2 regions of the Solwaraspora sp. WMMD406 genome follow, and region 2 is predicted to be linked to the other one. Evidence: riboswitches for the same ligand, from Rfam matches in the RefSeq annotation. Region 2 holds a riboswitch; the other holds the start of a gene.
The links. Region 2 has a riboswitch for cobalamin ahead of metE (5-methyltetrahydropteroyltriglutamate--homocysteine S-methyltransferase). Riboswitches for the same ligand answer to the same signal wherever they lie in the genome.
Positions count from the first base shown of each region.

Region 1: linked by a shared signal. The riboswitch ahead of O7632_RS04110 (ABC transporter substrate-binding protein) and the one ahead of metE (5-methyltetrahydropteroyltriglutamate--homocysteine S-methyltransferase) in region 2 are both predicted to bind cobalamin.

Region 1 covers NZ_JARUBF010000001.1:914,545-922,371, reverse strand. Annotated here, with positions in the region: gene O7632_RS04130 (alpha/beta hydrolase) at 1-1,344, opposite strand, end outside; gene O7632_RS04125 (VOC family protein) at 1,554-2,321, shown strand; gene O7632_RS04120 (ABC transporter ATP-binding protein) at 2,341-3,147, opposite strand; gene O7632_RS04115 (iron ABC transporter permease) at 3,177-4,235, opposite strand; gene O7632_RS04110 (ABC transporter substrate-binding protein) at 4,270-5,232, opposite strand; adenosylcobalamin (AdoCbl) riboswitch at 5,338-5,477, opposite strand; gene O7632_RS04105 (M14 family zinc carboxypeptidase) at 5,587-7,446, opposite strand; partial or broken gene O7632_RS04100 (SAM-dependent methyltransferase) at 7,716-7,827, shown strand, end outside.
Region 2 covers NZ_JARUBF010000001.1:3,900,347-3,908,173, reverse strand. Annotated here, with positions in the region: gene O7632_RS17180 (ribonucleoside-diphosphate reductase subunit alpha) at 1-1,992, shown strand, start outside; gene O7632_RS17175 (ribonucleotide-diphosphate reductase subunit beta) at 1,989-3,074, shown strand; cobalamin riboswitch at 3,179-3,391, shown strand; gene metE (5-methyltetrahydropteroyltriglutamate--homocysteine S-methyltransferase) at 3,508-5,745, shown strand; gene O7632_RS17165 (superoxide dismutase) at 5,816-6,085, opposite strand; gene O7632_RS17160 (superoxide dismutase) at 6,089-6,703, opposite strand; gene O7632_RS17155 (ECF transporter S component) at 6,753-7,682, opposite strand; gene O7632_RS17150 (ABC transporter ATP-binding protein) at 7,679-7,827, opposite strand, start outside.

The DNA of each region.
Region 1 (7,827 bases), 3.0 Mb from region 2:
GATCGGCAGGTCGAGCAGTGCGACCCGGGGATCGGTCAGCAGCTCCGGTCGGGGGAACGCGTGCCGGGCGAACCAGCTCAGCATCGGCCGGTTCAGCGGTGCGGCCTCAGCCGCGTCCACGGTCGACGCCGAGTCGGTGGCCATGGTGGTCACCGGGTGGATCAGGACCTGGAGCATCGGCGTCGGCTCGCCGGCGTCGCGCAGCTGCAGACAGGTGGCCGCCGCCATGGTGCCGCCGACCGCCTCGCCCGCGATCGCGATCCGACTGGCGTCCCCACCGATCTCGCCGGCGTTGGCCGCCAACCAGCGGGTGGCGGCGAGCACGTCGTCGTGGGCGGCCGGAAACGGGTGTTCCGGGGCGTGGCGGTAGTCGACCGCGACCACCAGGCAGCGTTCCTTGTTGCACAGGGCTCTGGGTGTCGCGTCGTAGGTGTCCAGGCTGCCGACCACCCAGCCACCGGCGTACAGATAGATGAGCACCGGTAGCCCGCCGGACGGTGAGGCGGAGGTCGGCCGGTAGACCCGCAGGGTCAGTCCGCCACCCGGGCCGTCGATGACGTAGTCGAACACGGAGTCGACCGGTTCCCGTTCGTCGAGGTCGCCTCGGTCGGCCCGGATCTTCGCCACCGCGTCGGTCAGTGTCGGCTGTCGCCGCGCCTGCGCCGGGTCGAGGGTCTCGGTGGGTCGGGGGCCGAGTGCGGCGAAGGTGTCGAGCAGCGTCTGGGACTGGGGTTCCAGCAGCCCGGAGGCGTCGGTGGCGATCCAGCCGCGCCGGCCCGAGGTCCGGTCGCGGAGCCGGTCCAGCAGCGCGGTCGGGCCGCCGAGAAACCGGCTGCTCCGAGCGGTGTTCGGTGCCTGCGGGTGTGGGTGGGTCGGGGCACGGTGCTTGGCCGCGCTGAACTCCGCTCCGAGCTCGGCCATCCGTTGCGGGCCGATCACCGCGCGCAGGGCCGGCAGCAGCAGTGTCTCCTGGTCGGCCGATTGCCGCCGGACGTCCGCGACGAGATGACGCAGCGCCTCCTCGAAGTCCGGGTTGCCGGGTTTCGACCTGTCTATCTCGGAAGCGGCTTCCTTGATCCGTTGCCGGATCTGCCGGCCCCGACGCACCAGTTCCATCTGCGCTTCCCCGAACCGTTCGACGACGGCCGGTTCGTCGAACACCGGGTCCAGCGTCTGCTCCTCCGCGCTCAGGTGCAGCGAGATCCGGTAGACGACCTGGTCGGCGAGGATCCGCCGGTCGCCCCGATGGGCCTCGAGATGCACGAACAAGCGGTCCAGCAGGAGGTGATCGTCACTGATCGCCCGGTCGATGTCGCCGGGCAGCGAATCGTACGGCCGTACCATCGGTCCCCCCGGATCCGTCGGATCGCTACCACCGTGGGTTACCCGCTGTGCCCGGATTACCCGTCGCGCGCCCTGTCGATCGCCCGGCGCCGAAGCAGCACCGACCCCACCCACCCGTACAGGCGAATGTCGGACACCCGCCGCGAAACCGTGTCAGAATCCGGGCAGCGGGGGTGGGCGAACGCGTACCCCGGGGAGGAGCGGTCAGCATGCCCGTCGCGATGGCCGGGTTGCCCGCCTGGGTCGACCTCGGCACTCCTGACCTGCCGGCGGCGATCCGGTTCTACGGTGAGTTGTTCGGCTGGTCCGCGCGGGTCACCGGCGGAGCGGACGCCGAGGGCTACGTCATGTTCACCAAGGACGACAAGGCGGTGGCCGGTGCCGGCCGCGTCTCGACCGGCGGGCAGCCGCCCACCTGGACCACCTACATCGGTACGTTGGACGCGGCGGCCACCGCCAAACTGGTCGAGTCGGCCGGCGGAACCATGCTGATGCCTCCGTTCGACGTACTGGACCAGGGGCGGGCGGCGGTCTTCACCGACCCGGCGGGCGCGACCTTCGCCGTGTGGCAGCCGCTCGCGATGTCCGGGGCGGAACTGGTCAACGTGCCGGGGGCGCTGTGCTGGAACGAGCTGACCACCCGGGACCCGGACGGCGCCAAGGAGTTCTACGGCACCGTCTTCGACTGGGAGACCCGGGACACCCCGTTCCCACCGATCATGTACACCGAGTGGCTGGTCGACGAGGATCCGGTCGCCGGGATGATGCCGATGGTCGGTGACGACTGGCCGGCCGACCTACCCGCGCACTGGATGGTCTACTTCGCGGTCAACGACTGCGACGCGACGGTCGCGCACACCACCGCGCTCGGCGGCACGGTGTCGGTCGAGCCGACCGATCTGCCGCACGGCCGGTTCGCTGTGCTCAACGATCCCCAGGGTGCGTTCTTCTCGGTGATCCGGCTCGCCGGCCAGTGATCCCGGCCGGGCGGAGGTCCTACCGGCGGCCGGCAGTCCTGCCGGCGGCTCGGATCGGGACCACCAGCGGGCCCCGTTCACCGGCGATCACCCGTACCCGGGCGCGGTAGTGGCGGGCCAGGTTCTCCTCGGTGAGCACCTCGGCCGGCGGTCCGTCGGCGGCCACCCGGCCCTGTGCGAGCAGCACCAGCCGGTCGGCGTACTCGCCGGCCACCGACAGGTCGTGCATGGTCGCCACGACGCTCAGCCCCCGGTCGCGCCGTAGCTCGTCGACCAACTCCAGCACCTCCTGCTGATGACCGATGTCCAGCGCGCTGGTCGGCTCGTCGAGCAGCAGCAGCGGGGCGCCCTGGGCCAGTGCCCGGGCCAGCAGCACCCGCTGGCGTTCACCACCGGAGAGCGTGCTCAGGCGTCGGTCGGCGAACCCGGTCAGGTCGAGCCGGTCGAGCACCTCGCCCACCGCCGCCAGGTCGGCGGCGGATTCCCGGCCCAACGTGGGGATGTACGGCGTCCGGCCGAGCAGCACGTAGTCGGCGACCGGCATCCCGGCCGGGATCGACGGCGTCTGCACGACGGTGGCCACCAGCCGAGCCCGTTCCCGGCGGCTGAGTCGGGTGATCGGCGTACCGAACAGGTCGAGGTCGCCGCCGGCCGGTAGCAGTCCGCCGACGGCCCGCAACAGCGTCGACTTGCCGGCGCCGTTCGGGCCGATCACCGCCACCCATTCGCCGGCGGCCACCCGCAGGTCGATACCGCTCAGTACCGGCGTCCCGCCGAGCCGGATCCGCAGGTCGCGCGCCTCGACCGGCGGGGTGCCGGCGACCACCGGAGGGCCGGCGACCGGCCGCCGGACGGTCACATCACCACCGCCCGGCGGGCGGTCCGCAGCACCAGCACGAAGAACGGGGCACCGAAGAAGGCGGTGACCACCCCGATCGGGATTTCCGCCGGGGCGGCGACGGTCCGGGCCACCACGTCGGTCACGGTGAGGAACGCCCCGCCGAGCAGCATCGACAGCGGCAGGATGATCCGGTAGCTGCTGCCGGCGACCAGCCGGACCAGATGCGGCACGATCAGCCCGATGAAGCCGATCAGCCCGGACACCGACACCGCGGCGGCGGTGCCCAGTGACGCGGCGGTGAGCAGCAGGTAGCGGGACCGTTGGGGGTGCAGGCCGAGGCTGGCCGCCTCGTCGTCGCCGACCGACAGCACGTCGAGCTCCCGGCCGTGGACCAGCACCACCAGGCCGGCGAGCACCGCGTACGGCAGAATCAGCCGGACCTCGTGCCAGCCGTCGGTGGCGAGCCGACCGAGCAGCCAGGAGTAGACCTCGCGGATGGTGTCCACGTTGCGTTGCAGCAGGTAGGTCTGCCCGGCGGCGAGGAACGCCGACACGGCGACCCCGGCGAGGATCAGCGTCGCGGTGGACCGGTCTCGGCCGCCGGCCGCGCCGAGCAGGTAGGTCAGGGCGACGGCGCCGATCGCGCCGACGAAGGCGGCCAGTGGCACCGTCACCGGCAGCCCGGTCAGCACCCCGCTGCCGGGTCGCAGCGCGATCACGGCGGTGACCGCCAGGCCGGCACCGGCTGCCACGCCGAGCAGGTGCGGGTCGGCCAGCGGGTTGCGGAACACCCCCTGGTAGCAGCCGCCGGCCAACGCCAGCATGCCGCCGACAAGCAATGCCAGCACGACCCGGGGCAGTCGCAGCTGGGTGACGATGGCGATCTGCCGCTCGCTCAGTCCGCTGTCGACCTGCGCACCGGGCAGGAGGTTGAGCAGTTCGGCGGCGACCCGCACCGGCGGCAGGCTGGCCGGCCCGAAGGCCAGCCCGGCGACCACGGCCAGCACGACGGCGAGCAGCGCGCCGGCGAACCAGCCCGCCGTCAGGCCGGGGCGGTGACGACGCGGCACCATCGCCCCGGCCTGGCCGGTTCCGGCGGACGTCACCTCAGGAGGCGGCCGCGTCGACGGCGTCGACGATCGCGCGTACCAGGTCGACCACGCGTGGACCCCACCGCGAGGCGATGTCGTCGTCGAGTTCGACGACCTGTCCGTCGCGGACGGCCGTGATCGTCGACCAGCCGGCCCGGTCGGCGACCGTCTCGGCGGTCTGCTGGCAGCACTTGGTGTCGGCGAGGAAGATCAGATCCGGGTCGGCGTCGATCACCGCTTCGGCCGACAGTTGGGGGTAGCCGCCGGCCGCCCCGTCGGCGTCCGCCGGGTCGGCGATGTTGACCAGCCCGACCATGTCGAACAGCGCACCGATGAAGGTCTCACTGGTCACCGTGTAGAACGTCGGATCGAGTTCGTAGTAGTAGGAGAGCGGTTCGGCGGGTTTCGGCGCGTCCGCGACCAGCTTGTCGATCTCCGTACGCATGCCCTCGACCAGGTCGTTCGCCGCGTCGACCTGCCCGGTCAGCGCACCGAGTTCACTGATCTGGCGGTACGTGTCGTCCAGGGTCACCGCCGCCGACGCCAGGTAGACCGGGATGGTCAACCGGGTCAGGCCGGCCACCACGCCGTTGGTGTCACCGGAGAGCACCACCAGGTCCGGTTCGTAGGTGGCGATCGCCTCGGCGTTGGGGGTGAACCCGGACAGGTCGGTGGTGGGTACGCCCGCCGGATGGTTGGAGTTGTCGTCGACGGCGACGACCTGGTCGCCCGCGCCGATGGCGAACAGCATCTCGGTCGCGGTCGGCGACAGCGCCACGATCCGTTCCGGCCGTTCGTCCAGGGTGAGTTCGCCGACCGTCACCGGAAAACCGGCGGCGACGCTCGGACTCGACTCGGCCTGCGGTTCGTCATCGGTCGCGCCGCCGCCGCAGCCAGCGACGGTGAGGGCCAGCGCGGCGGCGATCGCGGCGGCGCGTAGTCCGGTCCGGGCGGCGGTTCGGGCATCGGTACGGGTCATGGCGGCGGTCCGCCAACGGGGTCTGCTCATCTGGTCCTCCTGTCGGTCGAGGGCTGGTGCTTCGCCGACAGGTCGGAGTCCGTGCTGCTGACCCGGCCACGTGGCGAGGCGCCCTTCCTCGAGAGCGCGGTTCGCGACCGCTCCGCAGGCGACCTGGCTCACCCCGACAGGTCGGGGCATCACAGTTGCGGGACAGCGCCGGATTCGCACCGGCTTCGCTGCGGGGTGGTCGGGTAGCACCGTAACCCACCACCGGTGAGCTGCCTTAACCGCGACAGCGGGCGGGCCGCCGTACGGTGACGTACACCGCACCGCGACCCGCCCGATCATCGGTGTCGACGCGAACGTGGTGGATCAGGACCGGGTGATCGTCACGTTGTCGATGGCGGCCTCGACCAGGCTGGCGGTGGAGGCGTCCGCCGCCTGGACGACGATGCGCACCGACTGACCCGCGTACGGGGTCAGGTTGTAGCTGCCGGTCGACCACGAGCCGTAGCGGTTGCTGGCCGCGCCGGCCTGGTTGAACAGGGTGGTCGTGCCACCGCTGTGCACCACACTGACCCGGAAGTAGTCCGCCGACGACGAGTTGTTGAGATGCGCCAGGTACCAGGCCAGCGACAGGGTCAACGTGCCGCTCGACGGCAGGCTGATCGCCGGCGACTGGGCGGTGGTCACTCCGCCGTCGATGTCGTACGCACCGGCCGACGAACCGGCCAGCCGGCCGGTGACCAGGCTGTTGCTGCCCTGGTACGGGGTGAGTTGCAGCGCCCCGCCGGAGCTGGTGGCCTGGGCCGCGCCCCGCTCCCACTGCCCGGTGCTGGCGGTGTCCGTACCGCTGGGGTTGGTGGTCCAGCCGGTCGCGGTCTCGAAGGTGTCCGACCAGACGGTGGTGCCCGGCGGGTCGACCGGGCCGCCGCCGCAGTACTGGCTCTCCTTGCCGATCGCCCGGTACGGGCAGTCGGCGTACTCGCTGAGGATCAGCACGGCCTCCCGGTTACGGGCGGTCTGCGTCGGGATCACCTCGTCGGGCGGGTAGAAGCCACCGCCACCGGACGAGCCGGGGTACAGCTCGAAGGTGTACGCCCAGATGTCGTGTTCGGCCCACATCCAGTCGATGCTGCTGCCGTCGGTGATGTAGAGGTCGGACGCCTGTTCGGGGGTGTAGCCGTTGGTGGCGGCCATCTGGCCGCCGATGGTGGCGAAGGTGTTGTACTGGTCGGCGGTCATTCCGCTGGGGGTGTTGGCGGTGGTCCAGCCGAACGGCCAGAGCACCAGCTCCGAGTAGGAGTGGAAGTCGATGTTGGCCTTGATCTGCTGGGTGCCGCCGACGACCCGGCTGTTGACGAAGTTGCGCAGCGCCTGGGTCTCCGGCGCGGAGAACGCCGACGGACCGCGGTAGGTGTCCGACGACGGGGAGCCGGACGAGCCGCCGCAGCAGCCCCACAGGTAGCCCCAGTTGCGGTTGAGGTCGGTGCCGACCGCCAGGGCGCCGCTGTTCGGCTGCCGGTTCTTGCGCCAGGACCGGTAGGAGCCGGTGGCGATGTCGTACTCGCTGCCGTCCGGGTTGACGCTCGGGATGATCCACAGTTCCCGGTTGTTGACGATGTTGGTGATCCGGGAGTCGCTGCCGTAGCTGTCGGTGAACAGGTTGAGCAGGTAGATCGCCATCTCGACGGTGAGGTGCTCACGGGCGTGCTGCTGTGAGTTGAACAGGATCTCCGGTTCGTTCTCGTCGGTGGCGACGTTGTCGGAGATCTTGACCGCCATCAGGTCCCGGCCCTCGTACGACGTACCAATGCTGATCTTGCGGGCGATGGTCGGATGGTCCGCGACGACCTTGTTCACGGCGGCGGTCATCTCGGCGTAGTTGTGGTAGGCCGAGTCCGAGGGCGGGAAGTCCATCGTGCCCACGTCGCCGGTGTCACGGGCCGGGGCGCGGACCGCTTCGACCTCGAAGCCGAGCGCCTCGATCGCCCTGATCTCGGCACGGGTCGCGGTGATGTTGAGGACGCCGTGCTCGATGTAGTCGATCGCGGCACCGGTCTTGGCCACCGCGTCGCGGTCGGCGAAGGTCTTCGGCCCGAGCACCCGGTACGGGCCGGCGATCGAGTCGCGGTCGACACCTGTCGGTTTGGGATCGGCCGACACCGGGCCGGTGACGATGGCGAAGATCCCGACGACACCAGCGATGGCCAGGACGATCGTCCTTCGCATCGAGGTGGCTGTCGAAGTCGAGGGGCGGAATCGCATGTAGACCTCCTGGGGGTGGGGAGGATCCCGCTAGTGAGCACAACTGCACCACCTGTCACATGGTCATATCAATATCCATTACGCTAAGTTCCATGCCAAGCTGATCATCACACGATCGGGATACTTCTCGTACCAGACATTTCGCAGGGAGATCCGCAACTCGTGACGGTGGCCAGCGACCTCACTGCGGCGATGGTCGTCGCCTGCCGCGCGAAAGGCATCGACGCCAGGTTGACGGCACCGAGGGCGTCGCGGACTGGGACGACCACGACCCGCCCCGGTTCTTCTCGCTGCGTACCGACGAGCAGATCCGGCGGTACGCCACCAACGTGTTCGACCTCGTCG
Region 2 (7,827 bases):
GCGGCGTTCGTGGCCCGCCACGCCCGTAAGCTCGACGATGCCATCGACCTCGACGGCGACCGACGCTTCGAGTACTTCGGATTACGGACCGTCGCCGACCGATATCTACTGCGGCATCCGCAGTCCCGGCTGGTGGTCGAGACCCCGCAGTACTGGCTGCTCCGGGTGGCCTGCGGGCTGTCCCAGACACCGGGCGACGCGATCGGCTTCTACCGGCTGATGTCCAGCCTGGCCTACCTGCCGAGCTCGCCCACCCTGTTCAACTCCGGCACCCGGCACACCCAGATGTCGTCCTGCTTCCTGGTCGACTCGCCCCGCGACGAACTGGACTCGATCTACGAGCGGTACCACCAGGTGGCGCGACTGTCGAAGTTCTCCGGCGGAATCGGCATCTCCTGGTCCCGGGTGCGCGGACGCGGCGCGTTGATCCGGGGCACCAACGGTCGGTCCAACGGGATCGTCCCGTTCCTCAAGACCCTGGACGCCGGGGTCGCGGCGGTCAACCAGGGCGGCCGGCGCAAGGGCGCGGCCTGCGTCTACCTGGAGCCGTGGCACCCGGACATCGAAGAGTTCCTGGAACTGCGGGACAACACCGGTGAGGACGCCCGACGTACGCACAACCTCAACCTGGCCAACTGGATCCCCGACGAGTTCATGCGCCGGGTCGAGGCCGACGCCGACTGGTCCCTGATCGACCCGTCGGACGCACCCGAACTGCCCGACCTGTTCGGTGAGGCGTTCGACGAGGCGTACCGCGCGGCGGAGAAGAAGGCGGTCCGCACGGTCAAGGCCCGCGACCTGTACGGGCGGATGATGCGGACCCTGGCGCAGACCGGCAACGGCTGGATGACGTTCAAGGACGCCGCCAACCGGCTGTCCAACCAGACCGGGATGCCCGGCAACACGATCCACCTGTCGAACCTGTGCACCGAGATCCTGGAGGTCAACGACGACACCGAGACCGCGGTGTGCAACCTGGGTTCGGTCAACCTCGGCGCGCACGTCACCGCCGACGGCGTCGACTGGGACAAGCTGCGCGACACGGTCCGTACGGCGGTGGTGTTCCTCGACCGGGTCATCGACATCAACTACTACCCCGCCCCGCAGGCGGCGGCCTCGAACCCCCGCTGGCGGCCGGTCGGGCTCGGACTGATGGGCCTGCAGGACGCCTTCTTCACCCTGCGACTGCCGTTCGACTCACCGCGGGCCCGGGAACTGTCCACCCGCGTACAGGAGGAAATCTTCCTCACCGCGCTGGAGACCTCGGCCGGACTCGCCGAACGGTTCGGCCCGCATCCGGCGTACGCCGAGACCCGGGCGGCGCGCGGCGAGCTGCACCCGGACCTGTGGGGTGCCGAGCCGGCGCAGGTGCAACGATGGGCCGCGCTGCGCGCGACGATCGCCGCGCACGGCCTGCGGAACTCGTTGCTGGTCGCGATCGCGCCGACCGCCACGATCGCCTCGATCGCCGGCTGCTACGAGTGCATCGAGCCGCAGGTGTCCAACCTGTTCAAGCGCGAGACCATGTCCGGGGAGTTCCTGCAGATCAACACCTACCTGGTCGGCGAGCTCAAGGCGCGCGGGCTGTGGACGGCGGCGATCCGCGACCAGATCAAGCGGGCCGAGGGATCGGTGCAGGGCATCGCGGAGCTTCCCCCGCAGGTACGGGAGCTGTTCCGTACCGCCTGGGAGCTGCCGCAGCGGGCGCTGATCGACCTGGCCGCCGCCCGGACCCCGTTCATCGACCAATCGCAGTCGTTGAACCTGTTCATGAGCGCCCCCACCATCGGCAAGCTGTCGTCGATGTACCTGTACGCCTGGAAATCCGGGCTGAAGACCACCTACTACCTGCGGTCGCGTCCCGCGACCCGGATCCAGCAGGCCACCGTCGCCATCGCCACCCCGGGCGTCACCCCGACCATCGCGGTCGGCGACGATGACGCGCTGGCCTGCTCCCTGGAAAACCCCGAAAGCTGCGAGGCCTGCCAGTGACCACGATTCCCGACACCCGTACCGCTGCCTCCGACGCCCGTACCACCGCGGGTGCCGCCGCCGGTGCCGCCCCGGGCGAGCGGCACCTGCTGCTCGACCCCGGCATGGACCTGACCCTGCGACCGATGCGGTATCCACGGTTCTTCGACCGGTTCCGTGACGCGATCAAGAACACCTGGACCGTCGAAGAGGTCGACCTGCACTCCGACCTCGCCGACCTGGCCCGCCTCACGCCAGCGGAGCGGCACCTGGTGTCCCGACTGGTCGCGTTCTTCGCCACCGGCGACACGATCGTGGCCAACAACCTGGTGCTCAACCTCTACCAGCACGTCAACTCGCCGGAGGGTCGGCTCTACCTGTCCCGGCAGCTGTTCGAGGAGGCGGTGCACGTCCAGTTCTACCTCAACCTGCTCGACACCTACGTGCCGGACGAGCAGGAACGCTTCGCGGCGTTCGCGGCGGTGGAGAACATCCCGTCGATCGCCCGCAAGGCCGAGTTCTGCTTCCGGTGGATCGACTCGATCTTCGAGCTCCGGGAGCTGCGTACCCGCGCCGACCGGCGGGCGTTCCTGCTCAACCTGATCTGCTTCGCCGCCTGCATCGAGGGCCTGTTCTTCTACGGCGCCTTCGCCTACGTGTACTTCTTGCGGTCCCGGGGGCTGCTCAACGGTCTCGCGTCGGGCACCAACTGGGTGTTCCGCGACGAGTCGATGCACATGGCGTTCGCCTTCGACGTGGTGGACACCGTCCGCGCCGAGGAGCCGGACCTGTTCGACGCCGAGATGGAACAGCAGGTGCGGGACATGCTCGCCGAGGCGGTCGAGTGCGAGGTGCAGTTCGCCGCCGACCTGCTCGAACAGGGCGTCTCCGGGATGTCCCTGACCGACATGCGCGAGTACCTGCAGCACGTCGCCGACCGGCGGCTGGCCGCACTCGGCATCGCACCGATGTACGGCTCGACCAACCCGTTCGCCTTCATGGACCTGCAGGACGTGCAGGAACTGTCGAACTTCTTCGAACGCCGGGTGTCGGCGTACCAGGTCGGGGTGACCGGATCGGTCACCTTCGACGACGACTTCTGACCAACGGAGTCGGCGCCACCCGCTCCCGCTCCCGCTCCCGTCCGGTCCCGACCGCCGGGCTCCGCTGCCACCCGCCCTCGTCCGGCCACCGCCGAGGTGCCCGTACGATGGCGGGTGGTGCTGGTTCGTTCCGCCCACCAGGCGGAACGTCGCAAGAGGGAACCCGGTGCGAATCCGGGACTGCCCCGCAGCGGTAAGTGGGAACGACCGCCGTCAACGAAGCACTGGACCGCGAGGTCTGGGAAGCGACGGCCAGTAGGCGACCAGTCGGGTCACGCCCACGAGTCCGAAGACCTGCCAGCGCTGCGCACACCGCCCGGTGTGCGTCGCCGGCGGCCTCGCGGGAGGGCCGGGGCGGAAGCCGTACCGTTGCCGGCTTTCCTCCCTGGTTCTTTTCCCGTGCCGCTGGGCACTTCGAGGGAAGGACCCTGTGGTGACAACCACCTTCGGCCAGAGCACCGTGCTCGGCTACCCGCGCATCGGCGCCAACCGCGAGCTGAAGAAAGCCGTCGAGAGCTACTGGGCCGGCCGTATCGACGCGGCGGCCCTGGCGGACACCGCCGCCACGCTGCGCGCCGAGGTCTGGCGGACCCTGCGCGACGCCCGGCTCGACGCGATCCCGTCGAACACGTTCTCCTACTACGACCACGTCCTGGACACCGCCGTCGCGGTCGGCGCGATCCCCGACCGGTTCACCCGACTGGGCCTGTCCGAACTGGACACCTACTTCGCGATGGCCCGGGGCGTCGACGCCGAGCCGGCGTTGGAGCTGACCAAGTGGTTCGCCACCAACTACCACTATCTGGTGCCGGAGATCGGCCCCGACACCGTGTTCACGGCGAACCCGACGAAGGCGTTGGCCGAGTACGCCGAGGCACGTGACCTGGGCGTCGTCACCCGGCCGGTGCTGGTCGGGCCGGCCACGTTCCTGCTCCTGGCCAAGGGGCACGACCCGTTCGCCCGCCTCGACGACCTGGTCGAGACGTACGCGCGGATCCTCACCGCGCTGGCCGACGCGGGCGTGGCCTGGGTGCAGCTCGACGAGCCGGCCTACGTCACCGACCGCAGCCCCGAGGAGATAGCCGCGCTCCGCCGCGCCTACACCCGGCTGGGCGACCTCACGCACCGGCCACGGATCTTCGTCGCCACCTACTTCGGCGACCTCGGCGACGCGCTGCCGGCTCTGCTGGCCACTCCGGTCGAGGCGATCGGCGTCGACCTGGTCGCCGGCCCGGACAACGTGAAGCGGCTGGCGGCCGCCGGCCCACTGCGCGGCAGGACCATCGTGGCCGGGCTGGTCGACGGCCACAACATCTGGCGGACCGACCTGCGGGCCGCCGTGGCGACCGGCGCCGTGCTCGCCGGACTGGCCGATCACGTCGCCGTCGCCACCTCCTGTTCGCTGCTGCACGTCCCGGTCGACCTGGCCGCCGAAACCCGGCTGGATCCCCGGCTGTCGGAGCGGCTGGCGTTCGCCCGGCAAAAAGTCGACGAGGTCGTCGCGCTCGGTCGCGCGCTGCGCGACGGGACCGGGCAGCTGCCGCCACCGCCTCCGGCCGCACCAGCGGGGTGGCGGCACGACGACGTACGTACCCGGCTCACCGCCCTGCGTCCGGTGGACCGCCAGCGCGGCGACTACGCCGACCGGGTAGCCGCCCAGCGGCGGCGGTTGGCGCTGCCGGCGTTGCCGACCACCACGATCGGATCGTTTCCGCAGACCGCCGAACTCCGCGCGGCCCGCGCCGAGCACCGGGCCGGGCGGCTCGACGACGCCGGCTACGTCCAGCGGATGCGCGCCGAGGTCGCCCACGTCGTCCGGCTGCAGGAGCGGCTCGGCCTTGACGTGCTCGTGCACGGCGAACCGGAACGCAACGACATGGTCCAGTATTTCGCCGAGCAGCTCGACGGGTGCGCCGCCACCGAGCACGGCTGGGTGCAGTCGTACGGCTCCCGCTGCGTCCGCCCACCGATCATCTACGGCGACGTGGCCCGCACCGCGCCGATGACGGTCGAGTGGTCCGCCTACGCCCAGTCGTTGACCGACAAGCCGGTCAAGGGCATGCTGACCGGCCCGGTCACCATCCTGGCCTGGTCATTCGTGCGTACGGACCAACCGCTGGCCGACACCGCCGATCAGGTGGCGCTCGCCCTGCGCGACGAGTGCCGCGACCTGGCGGCCGCCGGGATCGGGGTGATCCAGGTCGACGAGCCGGCCCTGCGGGAGACCCTGCCGCTGCGCCGGGCGGACCAGCAGGCGTACCTGGACTGGGCGGTCGCCGCGTTCCGCCTGGCGACCAGCGGGGTGGCCGACGACGTGCAGATCCACACCCACCTGTGCTACTCCGAGTTCGGTGAGGTGATCACCGCGATCGACGCCCTCGACGCCGACGTGACCAGCATCGAGGCGTCCCGCTCGAAGATGGAGGTCCTCGACGACCTCGCCGCGATCGGATACCGCCGGGGGGTCGGCCCCGGGGTGTGGGACATCCACTCGCCCCGGGTGCCGGCCCTGGACGAGGTGGTCGAGGCGGTACGCCGCGCGGTGGCGGCCGTCCCGGCGGACCGCCTGTGGGTCAACCCGGACTGTGGTTTGAAGACTCGCGGATACCCCGAGGTCGAGGCGTCGCTGCGGCACCTGGTCGCGGCCGCCGCGCGGGTGCGGGGAGACTGACGACACCACGCCGGGCGGACTTCACCGAAGTCCGCCCGGCGTGGGAGGTGTGCCAGCGCGGCCCGAGGTGTCAGTCGGTCGGCGGCGGCCGGTGCGTTCCTGCGGCCAGGTGCAGCGAGAGTTCCCGCACGAGATCGTCCATGGTCTGTCCGCTCTGGGCGCGGACCAGTCCGAGGGCGAGGTCGGCGAGCAGGTAGAAGCCGAGCGTCCGGGCGTGTTCCGAGGGAAAGTCCGCCAGCAGTGCCTCGGCGCCGTCGAGGTCGCCGCGATGTCGCGCGGCGATGACGCCGGCGGCGCGCTGGACGACGTCGGCCGCGGCGGGTACGGGGTGATCCGCCACCGGTCAGATCAACGGCTTCGCCGCGCGGGCGGCGGTGAACCGGGCCGTGACGTCGGCCCAGTCGACCAGGTCCCAGAGCCGGTCGACGTAGTCCGGGCGGACGTTACGGTACTGCAGGTAGTAGGCGTGCTCCCAGGCGTCGAAGACCAGGATCGGCGTCGACGCCTGACCGACGTTGCCGTGGTGGTCGTAGACCTGCTCGACGATGAGCCGTCGGCTCAGCGGTTCCCAGGCGAGCACGCCCCAGCCGGATCCCTGGACGCCCTTGGTGGCCGTGGACAGCTGACCGGCGAACGCCTCGAACGAGCCGAAGTGCTCGTCGATCGCGGCGGCCAACTCGCCGTCGGGACGGTCACCGCCGTCGGGCGAGAGGTTGTTCCAGAAGATCGAGTGCAGCACGTGGCCGGAGAGGTTGAAGGCGAAGGTCTTTTCCAGGCCGACCAGCGTCGAGTAGTCGCCCTTGTCGCGCGCCTCGGCGAGCTGGTCGAGCGCGTCGTTGCTGCCCTTGACGTATGCGGCGTGGTGCTTGCTGTGGTGCAGTTCGAGGATCTCACCGGACATGGCGGGTTCGAGCGCGCCGTAGTCGTAGGGCATGTCGGGCAACGTGTACACGGCCACAGAAGTTCCCTCCGTAGTGCCATCAGTGTGCTGTTGCCACTATTTTGCATCATCGGCCGGGCGGGTCGCCCGCGCGGTGCGCGACCACGTCCGCCGCCGTCGTCGGCGGAGGGGACGGCGTGGGGACCTCCACCGGCGTGGTGACCTCCGCCAGTGCGTCGAACTCCACCGGCGCGTCGAAGGCCGCCCGACGGGCGGCCCGGCGGAGCACGGTCAGCACCGCCGGGCCGGCGAGCAGGAGCGCGACCCCGTTGGTCAGCGCGCGACCGGTGTCCCACCCGAACGTGGAGGTGGTGACGGTGAAGACGGCGAACCGGTGCAGGTTGTCCAGAACCGGGTCGCCGGGGACGAAGTCGAGCTGGGTGCCCTGGGCGAGGTACGGCCAGAACCACATGTTCATCAGGAAGCCGTACAGGTAGGCGGCCACGACTCCGTACAGGGCGAGCAGGGCGATTTCCGCCTTGCCCCTGGGGCGGCGCGGGAGCAGACCGGCACCGAGGCCGACCCAGGCGGCGGCGATCATCTGGAAGGGCAGCCACGGACCGACGCCCGCGGTCAGCAGCGCCGAGGCGAACAGACTGGTGCAGCCGAGCACGAACCCGAACCCGCTGCCGAACACCCGACCGGCGAGCACGAGCAGGAAGAAGACCGTTTCGATACCGGCCGTACCGGCGCCCAGCGGCCGGAGCGCGGCGTTGACGGCAGACAGTACGCCGAGCATGGCCAGGGTCTTGGTGTCGATCCCACCGGAGGTGAGCTCGCTCAACACGATGGCGATGAGCAGCGGCAGGATCAGCACGAACATCAGCGGAGCGTCGTCGGCGTGCGCGATCGCGGTCGGGGCGGGCGCGGCGAACAACGGCCAGAAGAACATGGCCAGGCCGGCGGTCGACACGAGGCCGAGCACCAGCGCACCGCGTACCTTGACGCGCACCAGCGTCCGGCCGCTGGTCCGGGTGGCCTTCGTCGCGCCGCTCATCCCGTGGTTCCGGCCAGCGCGGCGGCCACTTGGTCCACGGTGAGCCACGGCGCGGGCGCCAGGATCTTCGCGACCTGCGGCGCGAACGCCGGAGAGGCGACGACGACCTCGGCGGTCGGGCCGTCGGCGACGATCTCCCCTTCGG